Regions from separate parts of the Arthrobacter rhamnosi genome, predicted to be linked through region 1. Evidence: riboswitches for the same ligand, from Rfam matches in the RefSeq annotation. Region 1 holds a riboswitch; each other region holds the start of a gene.

The links. Region 1 has a riboswitch for S-adenosylmethionine ahead of ACX80I_RS14170 (bifunctional o-acetylhomoserine/o-acetylserine sulfhydrylase). Riboswitches for the same ligand answer to the same signal wherever they lie in the genome.
Region 2: linked by a shared signal. The riboswitch ahead of ACX80I_RS11120 (PIN domain-containing protein) and the one ahead of ACX80I_RS14170 (bifunctional o-acetylhomoserine/o-acetylserine sulfhydrylase) in region 1 are both predicted to bind S-adenosylmethionine.
Region 3: linked by a shared signal. The riboswitch ahead of ACX80I_RS00165 (hypothetical protein) and the one ahead of ACX80I_RS14170 (bifunctional o-acetylhomoserine/o-acetylserine sulfhydrylase) in region 1 are both predicted to bind S-adenosylmethionine.

The regions. Positions count from the first base shown of each region.
Region 1 is NZ_JBTNDT010000007.1:143,267-146,530, reverse strand. Features, by position in the region: gene metX (homoserine O-acetyltransferase MetX) at 1-620, opposite strand, end outside; gene ACX80I_RS14170 (bifunctional o-acetylhomoserine/o-acetylserine sulfhydrylase) at 627-1,946, opposite strand; SAM riboswitch class IV at 2,028-2,144, opposite strand; gene ACX80I_RS14165 (VOC family protein) at 2,299-2,940, shown strand; gene ACX80I_RS14160 (DUF1540 domain-containing protein) at 3,020-3,264, opposite strand, start outside.
Region 2 is NZ_JBTNDT010000005.1:19,910-23,173, reverse strand. Features, by position in the region: gene ACX80I_RS11125 (cobalamin-independent methionine synthase II family protein) at 1-937, opposite strand, end outside; SAM riboswitch class IV at 1,326-1,451, shown strand; gene ACX80I_RS11120 (PIN domain-containing protein) at 1,659-2,132, shown strand; gene ACX80I_RS11115 (O-acetylhomoserine aminocarboxypropyltransferase/cysteine synthase family protein) at 2,182-3,264, shown strand, end outside.
Region 3 is NZ_JBTNDT010000001.1:26,020-29,283, reverse strand. Features, by position in the region: gene ACX80I_RS00175 (cysteine hydrolase family protein) at 1-347, shown strand, start outside; gene ACX80I_RS00170 (MOSC domain-containing protein) at 375-947, opposite strand; gene ACX80I_RS00165 (hypothetical protein) at 1,080-1,604, opposite strand; SAM riboswitch class IV at 1,662-1,790, opposite strand; gene ACX80I_RS00160 (VOC family protein) at 1,886-2,311, opposite strand; gene ACX80I_RS00155 (TetR/AcrR family transcriptional regulator) at 2,461-3,078, shown strand; gene ACX80I_RS00150 (MFS transporter) at 3,164-3,264, shown strand, end outside.

The DNA of each region.
Region 1 (3,264 bases):
AGCCGGATTGCCTGCAACTGCGCCTGGGCGAACGCTATCTGTTCGGCCGAACTGGCGGCAGTGCAGGCGATGACGGCGCACCGCTCCACCCGCTGCGGGTACATCAGTGCCCACTCGAGCGCTCGCGCCCCTCCCATCGACCCCCCGAGGACCGAGTGCCACCGCTCGATGCCGAGCCGGTCGGCGAGCAGGGCTTCGGCCCGGACGGAGTCGCGGATGGTGACGAAGGGGAAGCGCGATCCCCAGGGAGTGCCGTCGGGTGCGAGGCTGGCCGGCCCCGTCGAGCCGTAGCACCCTCCCAGCATGTTGACGGACACGACGAAGTACCGGTCGGTGTCCACCGGGCGGCCGGGGCCCACGAGCGAATCCCACCAGCCCTCCTCCTCCGATGCGCCGCGTGCCACGTGCGAGCTGCCGGTCAGGGCATGCTGCACGAGCACCGCGTTCGAGGCATCCCGGTTCAGCCGGCCCCAGGTCTCGAAGGCGAGCTGCACGTCCGGCAGCTCACCTCCGGTCTCGAGGGCCAGCGGTCCGATCGGGGCGACGCGTAGGAGCCCGTCCCCCGAAGGGCGCGCGTCGTCGATCCCGGGGTGCAGCGGAGCAGGAGGGTAGGTGGTCACGAAGGGCTAGACTCCTTTGGCGGCACGGAACCCCGCGTCGAGGTCGGCGAGGATGTCGGTGATGTTCTCGAGGCCCACGGACAAGCGGACGAGACCCGGACGCACGCCCGCGGTGAGCTGCGCCTCCGCCCCGAGCTGGCTGTGCGTCGTCGACGCCGGGTGGATGACGAGCGAGCGGACGTCGCCGACGTTCGCCACGTGCGAGTGGAGTTCCAGTCCGTCGACGAAGCGCTTGCCGGCCTCCAGTCCCCCGACGATGTCGAAGCTGACGATCGCGCCCGTCCCCCTGTTCCGCCCGTACTTCCTGCCGCGCTCGTACCAGGGGCTCGAGGCCAGGCCGGCGTAGGAGACGCGCTCGACGTCGTCGTGCCCCTCCAGCCATTCGGCGACCGCCTGCGCATTCTGCACGTGGCGCTCGACGCGCAGGCTGAGGGTCTCCAGTCCCTGCGCGATGAGGAAGGCGTTGAACGGCGAGACGGAGGAGCCGAGGTCGCGCAGGAGCTGGACACGGGCCTTGAGGATGTACGCGAGGTTCGCGCCGAGTGCGCTGCCGACACCGAGGTCCCGCGCATAGACGAGTCCGTGGTAGCTCTCGTCCGGCGTGTTGAACCCGGGGAACCGCTCGGGGTACCGGGCGAAGTCGAAGTTCCCCGAATCGACGATGACCCCGGCGATGGCATTGCCGTGACCTCCGAGGTACTTCGTCGCGGAGTGCACCACGATGTCCGCGCCCCATTCGATGGGCCGGATCAGGTACGGCGTGGACAGCGTGTTGTCCACGATCAGGGGAAGCCCGTTCTCGTGCGCGACGGCGCTGATGCCCTCGATGTCCAGGACGTCCTGCCGGGGGTTGGACACGACCTCGCCGAAGAAGAGCTTGGTGTTCGGCCGGACGGCGTTCCGCCACTGCTCGAGGTCGTCCGGGTCCTCCACGAAGGTGGTCTCGATGCCGAACTTCCTCAGCGTGTGCTTGAAGAGGTTGTACGTGCCGCCGTAGAGGCTGGGGCTGGCCACGATGTGGTCCCCCGCCTCCGCGATGTTCAGCACCGCGAAGGTCTCGGCAGCCTGGCCCGAGGCGAGCAGCAGGGCGCCGGCTCCGCCCTCGAGGCTCGCGATCCTCGTCTCCACTGCCTCCTGCGTGGGATTCCCGATGCGCGTGTAGATAGGAGCGAGTTCCGTCAGCGCGAACCGGTTGGCGGCACTCTCGGCGCTCGGGAAGACGAACGACGACGTCTGGTAAATAGGCAGCGCACGCGCTCCCGTGGCTGCGTCCGGTGTCTGGCCGGCGTGGATCTGGCGTGTCTCGAAAGACCAATCGTTGGACATGGTGCTCCCTGTCGGAAGGGGCCCCGCCTGGTCCGGTGCTCCGGCCGGTGCGTGCCGCTCCAGGAGACCGGCTCCCGCAGGAGCCCGCGCTTGCACGGCGCCGGAATAGCGCCGAACCTGGTCTTCACCCGGGGCACCCCACCGCGGTTGGAGGGTTGCCGGCCAGCAAGCCGGGGCTTCGTGCTGGCACTCATGACCTGCACCCATGAAAACCCATCGGAGCGGATCCGGCAAGCCGGATGACCTCTCGTGAAGCAGCCTGCGGAGGGGCGACGGGGACGCGATCGGAGGACCAGCAGGAGTAAGGCGAGCCTTAGTCGAGACGTGCATCACTTAGTGCCAAGATAACCGCATGCGATTGGACCATGTCTCATATGCCTGCGAACCCGATGGACTTGCTGCGACTGCCGACCGGATCGCGGCCAACCTCGGGATGGACCCCGTGAAGGGTGGCGTGCACCCGCGCTTCGGCACCCGGAACATGATCTTCCCCCTGGTGAACGGCCAGTACCTGGAGGTCGTGGAGGTCCTCGACCACCCCGCGTCGACCAAGGCTCCCTTCGGTCAGGCCGTGCGCGCGCGCTCCGAGGCCGGCGGAGGCTGGATGGGCTGGTGCGTCGCCGTGGACGACCTCGCCCCGTTCGAGGAGCGCCTCGGCCGCAGCGCGGTTCCCGGCAACCGCAAGTTCCCCGACGGCCAGGAACTGACGTGGCAGCAGATCGGCATCAAGGGGCTCATCGCGGATCCCCAGGTCCCCTACCTGCTCCGCTGGGACGAGGGCACCGAGGCCCTGCACCCCTCCCAGGCGCGCCCGGCATCGGTGAAACTGGCCTGCCTGACCATCGCGGGCTCGTCGGAACGGGTGACCGAGTGGCTCGGCACCGATGTCGAGGAGACGCTCGACGGCGTGAAGGTCCAGTGGATCGCCCCGAACGGCACTCCGGGCATCATGTCCGTGACCTTCGAGACCGCCGACGGCCGCATCGAGATCTGACGTCGCTGAGAATTGAACAGGAAAGGGCCGGACAATCGTCCGGCCCTTTCCTGTTGCCGCGCCTCGGGCGGAGGCGCCGTCAGGCGTGGGTGTAGGTGAGGCAGTCGGCGGCGTCGGCGCCGGGGCCCACCTTGACGGCCGGGGCGCCGCACAGCAGGTCGTGGTTGAAGGTGCACTCCGAGCGCTGGCACGCGCCCACGTGTGCGAGCATCTTCGGCAAGCCGCCACTGATGGAGGTGTCGATGAAGGTGGCACAGGACGCGTGTTCCTCGCTCCCGGACACTGTGATCGCGACGGCGGTGCAGCCCTCGTGGTTGAACGAAC
Region 2 (3,264 bases), on a different contig from region 1:
CTGCCTCGAAGGAGTACGAGCCGGCGTTGATACCCAGCACGAGGTCCACGATGTGGCGGAACCCGATGTCCGTGGTGTGCGGGCCGTGCCAGGATCCCCAGCAGACATGGAACCGGACCTGTTCCTCGGGTAGTCCCCGCAGCGCATAGTTCAGGGCGTCGACCCGGATCCGGGTGAACTTCTGGTAGTCCTCGATGGTGGGTTCGGGGTTGATCTGGTCCCAGTTCTCCGCGATGGACGGATCGTCGATCTGGACGACCAGGCCTGCGTCGACGATGGCCTTGTACTCCTCGCGCAGGACATCGGCCCAGGCGTAGATGAACTCCTCCTCGCTGGCGTAGTAGTCGTTGCCGATCCTGCTGGCGGACCCGGGCGAGAGGGCCGTGATGAATCCCGTCGGGATGTCCGCAGCAGCCAGGCCCGCTTTCAGGTTCGTGATGTCACTGGCCAGGGCAGCGTGTCCGGTGTAGGAGATCGGCCCGGTCGCGGACGGAAAGGCCGTCGCGTTCCTGCCGATCTGGATCCCGCTCTCGGGATCCTGGTAGGCCGCCGCGAAGCGGGTCCAGTCACGTCGGTCGGCGAACGATGTCAGCCTGATGGCACCGGGCTCGCTGAGGACGGGTTCGGCGAGGATCGGATTGAAATCCGTGAGTTCCAGGCCGGCGGTGCGCTGGAAGCTGTAGGTCCACCAGGCACCGTAGTCGACCGGGTTGGACATCGCCTTGCCGTACTCACCGTCGCCCGGGATCGTGATCCCGAACTCCTTCTGGCGCTGGACGAGGTCCACCACGGCGGTGGTGAGCAGCCCGTCGAATTCGGGTGTCCGCTCCAGGGTGAAGCCGTCCTCGGCAAAGGTCCGGGCGGCGTTGGCGGCGATCAGTTCCGGTGTGCGGGGCAGCGAGCCGGCGTGGCTGGTGGAGATGCGATCGAGGGTCATGATGCTTTCCTTTCCATCGGTCCTGCCATTAGCACCCTTCCGGACAGGAAATCCGGGGGAAGCTGCAGCGTCATGGAGGCAGGTCTCTCAGCTGCTCTGGATGGTGTGGCTTAGGGCTCTAAATCCACCGGTGACGCAGGCACGTCCCCTCCACAGCCAGGAGGCTGAGCACCAATCGGAGGGGCTGGCCCCATCATGGACGACGATTAGCGCGCCATAAAAACCAGGGGCGTAACATTCCGGAAAGATTTATGGGGGAGTCCCACCCTGCGGCCGATGAAATTCCCTGTTCTCGTGCCGGGAACAGTCGATAAGCGAACGGACGAACGAGGACGACAACGCTCGGGTGTTTACTTCGGGCACGATTGCGTGGTTATACTTCCAACAGCTTCATGAATTGTGACCGCCAAGCTCCGACTTGGTCACATACCAACCCCGCGCTCGGTGGGTGGTTCGGATGACGAAGCGGCCCGCATTCACCCCCCGGGGTACCTGGTGCGGGCAAGAGCTCCCGAAAGGACGCGGCCCCGTGCCGCCCGCCATGGCTGCAACCTCATCCATTGCCGATTCCCACTCCCAGGTTCCGCTGTCGGTCGTGAGCATTCACGACTACGAGGCACTGATGGCTCCGCGCGAGGCGTTCGTGGATTTCCTCCTCAGACCGCAGGGGGTTCCACGTGGCAGGGAGGACGCTGGTCCGCCTGCGCTGGCAGTCTGAGGAATGGCACGCACAAGCGGCCTCCTCCTGGATACCGACGTCGTCGTGGAGTTGCGGAGCCCACGCCCTTCCACGACTGTCGTCGATTTCCTCCAGCGGAGGCGACACTTCCGGATATTCGTCTCCGCCCTGACGATCGGGGAATTGCATCTGGTGAGCCGGGAGAACCAGCAATACCGGACGGTCGGCGCCTGGGTGCAGGAGTTCGTGAACTCCTACAGCTCCAACATTCTTCCCGTGGATTCTGATATCGCCGCTGTCTGGGGTCCGATGCTGAGCGACGCCGAGGTGTCCGCAGTCGATTCCCTCATTGCAGCGACTGCAATTCACAAGAGTCTTTCCATTGTGTCGGGAAATGTGGAGGTCTACCGGAAATTCGCGGTGTCGGCCATCAATCCCTGGATTCCGGAAGCGCATGCGGTTGGGGCGCCACCGCTCCCGCCCTCCCGGACGGGACCGGCGACGCAGTCCCTGTAGATCCGTCCGACCCCGAACCCTGACCATTTCTGCCGAAGGAGCAGCTTCGATGAGTACCGGTGACGCCGGCTGTACGGCCACTTCCCAAATCCATGCAGGGTATGAACCGCAGGCCCCCTACCGGCCCGTGGCAGTCCCCATCTATCAGACCGCGGCGTACGAGTTTCCGGACTACGCGTCGGCCCGGCGCATGTTCGCGCTCAAGGAACCCGGCTTCACCTACACGCGGACCGGCAACCCGACCGTCGCCGTGCTGGAGCAGCGGATCGCCGCGCTCGACGGCGGCGTGGCCGCGCTGGCAACGGCGACCGGGCAGGCAGCGGTCGCCGTCGCCCTGTTGTCGCTGGTCCGCGGCGGGCAGCACATCGTGGCCTCGTCGAAGCTGTACGGGGGGACGGTGGACCTGCTCACCGACACCTTCGACGATTTCGGGATCGCGGTCAGCTTCGCCGACCCGGCCGATCCCGGTGCCTGGCAAGCCGCTGTACGCCCTACGACGCGGGCCTTCCTGACCGAATCCATCGGCAATCCGCTGGCCACGCTGCAGGACCTGCCGGCGATCGCCGCGGTCGCCCATGCCGCCGGGGTGCCGCTGGTGGTGGACAACACCCTGGCGACCCCGGCCCTGTTCCGGCCGCTGGATCACGGGGCCGACATCGTGGTGTATTCGGCCACGAAGTTCCTCGGCGGGCACGGGAGCACCCTCGCAGGTGCCGTGGTCGACGGCGGGCGCTTCGACTTCTCCGCCTACCCGGACCGGTGGCCGCAGCTCACACGGCCGAAACGCCGGTACGGCGGGGAGATCCTGTGGGAACGCCACGGCCACGGCGCGTACCTGGCCCTCGCGCGCAGCAAGTACCTCCACGACCTGGGCCCCTCGCTCGCTCCGGGCAGCGCCGCGCAGATCCTGCAGGGGCTGGAGACCCTGGACATCCGGGTAGCCCGGCACGCCCAGAACACCCGCGAGGTCATCCGGTTCCTGGCCGGCCACCCGGCCGTCGCCGCGGTGCACCACCCCTCCGTTCCGGGCCACCCGCAGGCCGGACTCGCGGCCCGGGACTTCCCGCGAGGAGCCGGCAGTGTGTTCTCCTTCGACCTGGCCGCCGAGCCCGGGCAGGTCGGGGCCTTCATC
Region 3 (3,264 bases), on a different contig from region 1:
CCGAACTCGAGCGCCTCCCGTCCGAACCGCTCGTGCACAAGAGCTATGGTGACTCGTTCGAGGGAACCGACCTCGAGGACGTTCTTGCAGCGGCAGGCGTCGGTCGGCTGGTGGTGTCCGGCGCCCAGACCGACGCATGCATCCGCTCGACCATTCACGGGGCGTTCGTGCGGGGGTACGACGTGACGCTGGTGGGCGACGCCCACACGACCGAGGACCAGAGCGCGTGGGGTGCCCCTTCGCCGGACAAGGTCATCGCTCACACCAACCTGTACTGGCAGTACCAGGCCGCCCCCGGCCGGGCTGCCGGCGTCGGCGAGACGGCGGACATCCGGTTCACGAACTAGCGGTCCCGTCGCGTTCGGCGCCTCCGGTCAGGGGAGCCGGCTCGGCCTCAGCACGGAAGCGCTGCCGGCCTGCGTCGGGTCCAGGGGAACCGGGCTGACCAGGACCGCGGGTCCGCGGGAGAGGGTCCCGCTGTCGAGGGGTCTGCAGCGCAGCCCGCCCCTGCCCCGCATCGCCTTGTGGGCGCCGGGCGCCAGCACCCGATCCATCCAGGCGCAGGGATGCGCATGCCGGCCTCCGTGGAACCCCACGCTTCCCGCCTGCGTCTCCAGGACGAAGTCCTGCCCGATGAGGGGTGGAAGCTCAGCGCCGCGCAGGACCAGATTGCGGCGGGGCAGCAGCGGATCGAAGGGATCGGCGCCGAGCTCTGCCGCTATCGCCTCGAGCGACTCGATGGCGAACAGGGTCACCGCCGCATCCATGTGGGCCGCCTTGCCGAAGAAGCGGTCTCCCACGATCCCCTTGCCGGCGACGACCTCGACGCTCCCGGCGTCCATGGTCACGACGTCGGCCGCTCCGTCCCGCGCCCGACCGAAGTAGGCGTGTGCCCCCGACACGAGCAGGTGCAGGATCTCCACGTCATACCGGAAGCCGGGCATCATGCCCCCACGGTATCCGGTCGTGGTCCTCCGGTTCGCCTCGGTCGTCCCCGGCGCTGGTTCACTTCCGCCGACATTCCTTCCGAGGGGGCAATCACCCGGAGGACTCCCCGGCAGGTCGTCGGGGGATTCCACCTAGGCGTAGGAAAAGCTCCCGGCCTCGACGGCGCCGGAATCGAGGGTGTCGGCCTCCGGACCGAGGTGGGCGCCGTTGCGGTACCGCGCACCGGGGTGCTGGTCGAACAGCCTCGTGTTGCCCGCCCCGAACAGGCGCTCGCGGAGGGTCGACTCCTCATAGGACGTCCGGTACAGGCCTCGTCGCTGGAGTTCGGGGATGACGAGTTCGATGAAGTCCTCGGCGGTGCCGGGCGTGAGGAACTGCCGCAGGTTGAATCCGTCGAGATCCGTGCCCTCGACCCACCGCTCGATCTCGTCGGCAACCTCGCCGGGAGTGCCGATGGCGACGAAGGGACCGCGGTCGAACCGCGTGGGCCGTTGCGGTAGCCGTCGTAGGTGCCGATCACATCGGCGAGGAACACGCTGTCGAAGAGCCCTGCCTCGAGCATCTTCGCCGTTTCGGTCCAGAAGTCGAGATCGTTGAAGCGGTGCCGGTTGTTCTCGGGGTGTACCCAGAGGCCGTGGGAGATATGGCCCACGCAATTCATCTCGAAGAGGTTGAAGGCGATCTGACGTGGCATGGGTGGACCGAGTCCTTTCGACGTGCTCTTGCCTCCGCCGGACCAGCACTGTCATGCCGAGGCGAAGGCCGCTTCGTCATCCGAACCACCCAGGAACATGGGGTTGGTGCGCGGTCCAGTCGGAGCTTTGCGACCGCATCTCTTGAAGCTGGAACGACTATAGGCAGAGAACGCAGCGGTGGGACGAATGCGAAGCAATGTGACCCGTAGCCGGAGCAGCTCGTCCCTGCCGTGAACGCTGCGTCAGCCGATGCCCACCATGCCGTCCTCACCGACGTGCCAGCCCGGATTGTGGGCGATTTCCCAGACGATGCCGTTCGGATCGCGTACGAGTGCGTGGAAGATGCCCCCGAAAGCGCCGTCCCGAGGTTCCTTCAGGATCGTCGCGCCCGCGGCCGCCATCGCCGAGACGAGCTGGTTCACGTCGGCTGGACTGCCGACGTTGTGGGACAGCGTCACCCCGGACGGCGCGGGCCTGGCATCGAGCCCCGCGTCCTGGGCGAACTTGTCGTCGCGGAAGAGCCCCAGCAGCAAGCCGGGTGCCACCTGGTAAAAGATGATCTCGCCTGGAACGTCCAGTGCAGGCGTCCAGCCCAGCGTCCGGTAGAACGACCGTCCCGCATCGAGATCCCGCGTGGCGACGGTGACGAAGTGCAGCTGCTGGTCCATGGCGAGAGCATAGCCGCGCGACGGCTGTGCGCTGAGTGTGCTCCCGGCAAGGACTTCGCATGCCGTGCAGATGCCCTGCTGCCGTTCAGGCGCTATCGCCCTGCCGCCGGTTGCCTGACTGCTACTTTGGGCCTAAAAGGAGACCGTCCATGCCACGCCCCCGATCCACCCTCCTGTCCGTCGAGCGGATCGTCGAGGCAGCGCTGAAGCTCGTCGACGAGACGGGCGACTTCAGCTTCCCGAGGATTGCCCGCGAGCTCGGCGTCAGTCAGTCCTCTCTCTACAACCGGATCTCCAGCCGCGAACACATCGTGGAACTCCTCCGCGCCCACCTCTTCAGCTCGAATCCCACCCCATCGACCGCTGACGCCCCGTGGGACGAGGCTCTGCGCATCCTCATCCGCGGCTATCGTGACTGCTTCGCTCCGCACCCCCGGCTGGTACCCCTACTGGTGACCCAGACGGTGAGGGCGGCCGAGGTCATCGCCATGTATGAGGATCTGACGCTCGCCCTGGAGCGGTCCGGCCTCGACGCCGCCGATGTCGCTCCAGCCCTCTCGCTGGTCGACTACTTCGCCCTGGGCGCGGCGCTCGACTTCACCGCCCCTGATGAGGTCTGGGGACCGGAACCCGAGCAGTACCCGGCCCTGACGAGGGCGGTCCGAGCCAGCCCGTCGGCGCCGGAGCGGGTCGAACGTGCCTTCGAGTTCGGCCTCGAGGCACTGATCGCCGGCATCGCAACACGGGTGAAATCCAAAGTTAATTGAAAGGCTTTCAAAAACTATTGCTCCCGGCGCTCCCCGCGTCGATACTAAATGAACGCCGTTCATTTGGAGTGACGGCCATCACTGAATGGAGCACGCCGTGGGAAGTACGCCAACACCCCCTGACGCCACCGTCCGGGTTCCACTGACGGCCTCCCGGGCTGTCTCCACCTTCGGGATCACGGTCGT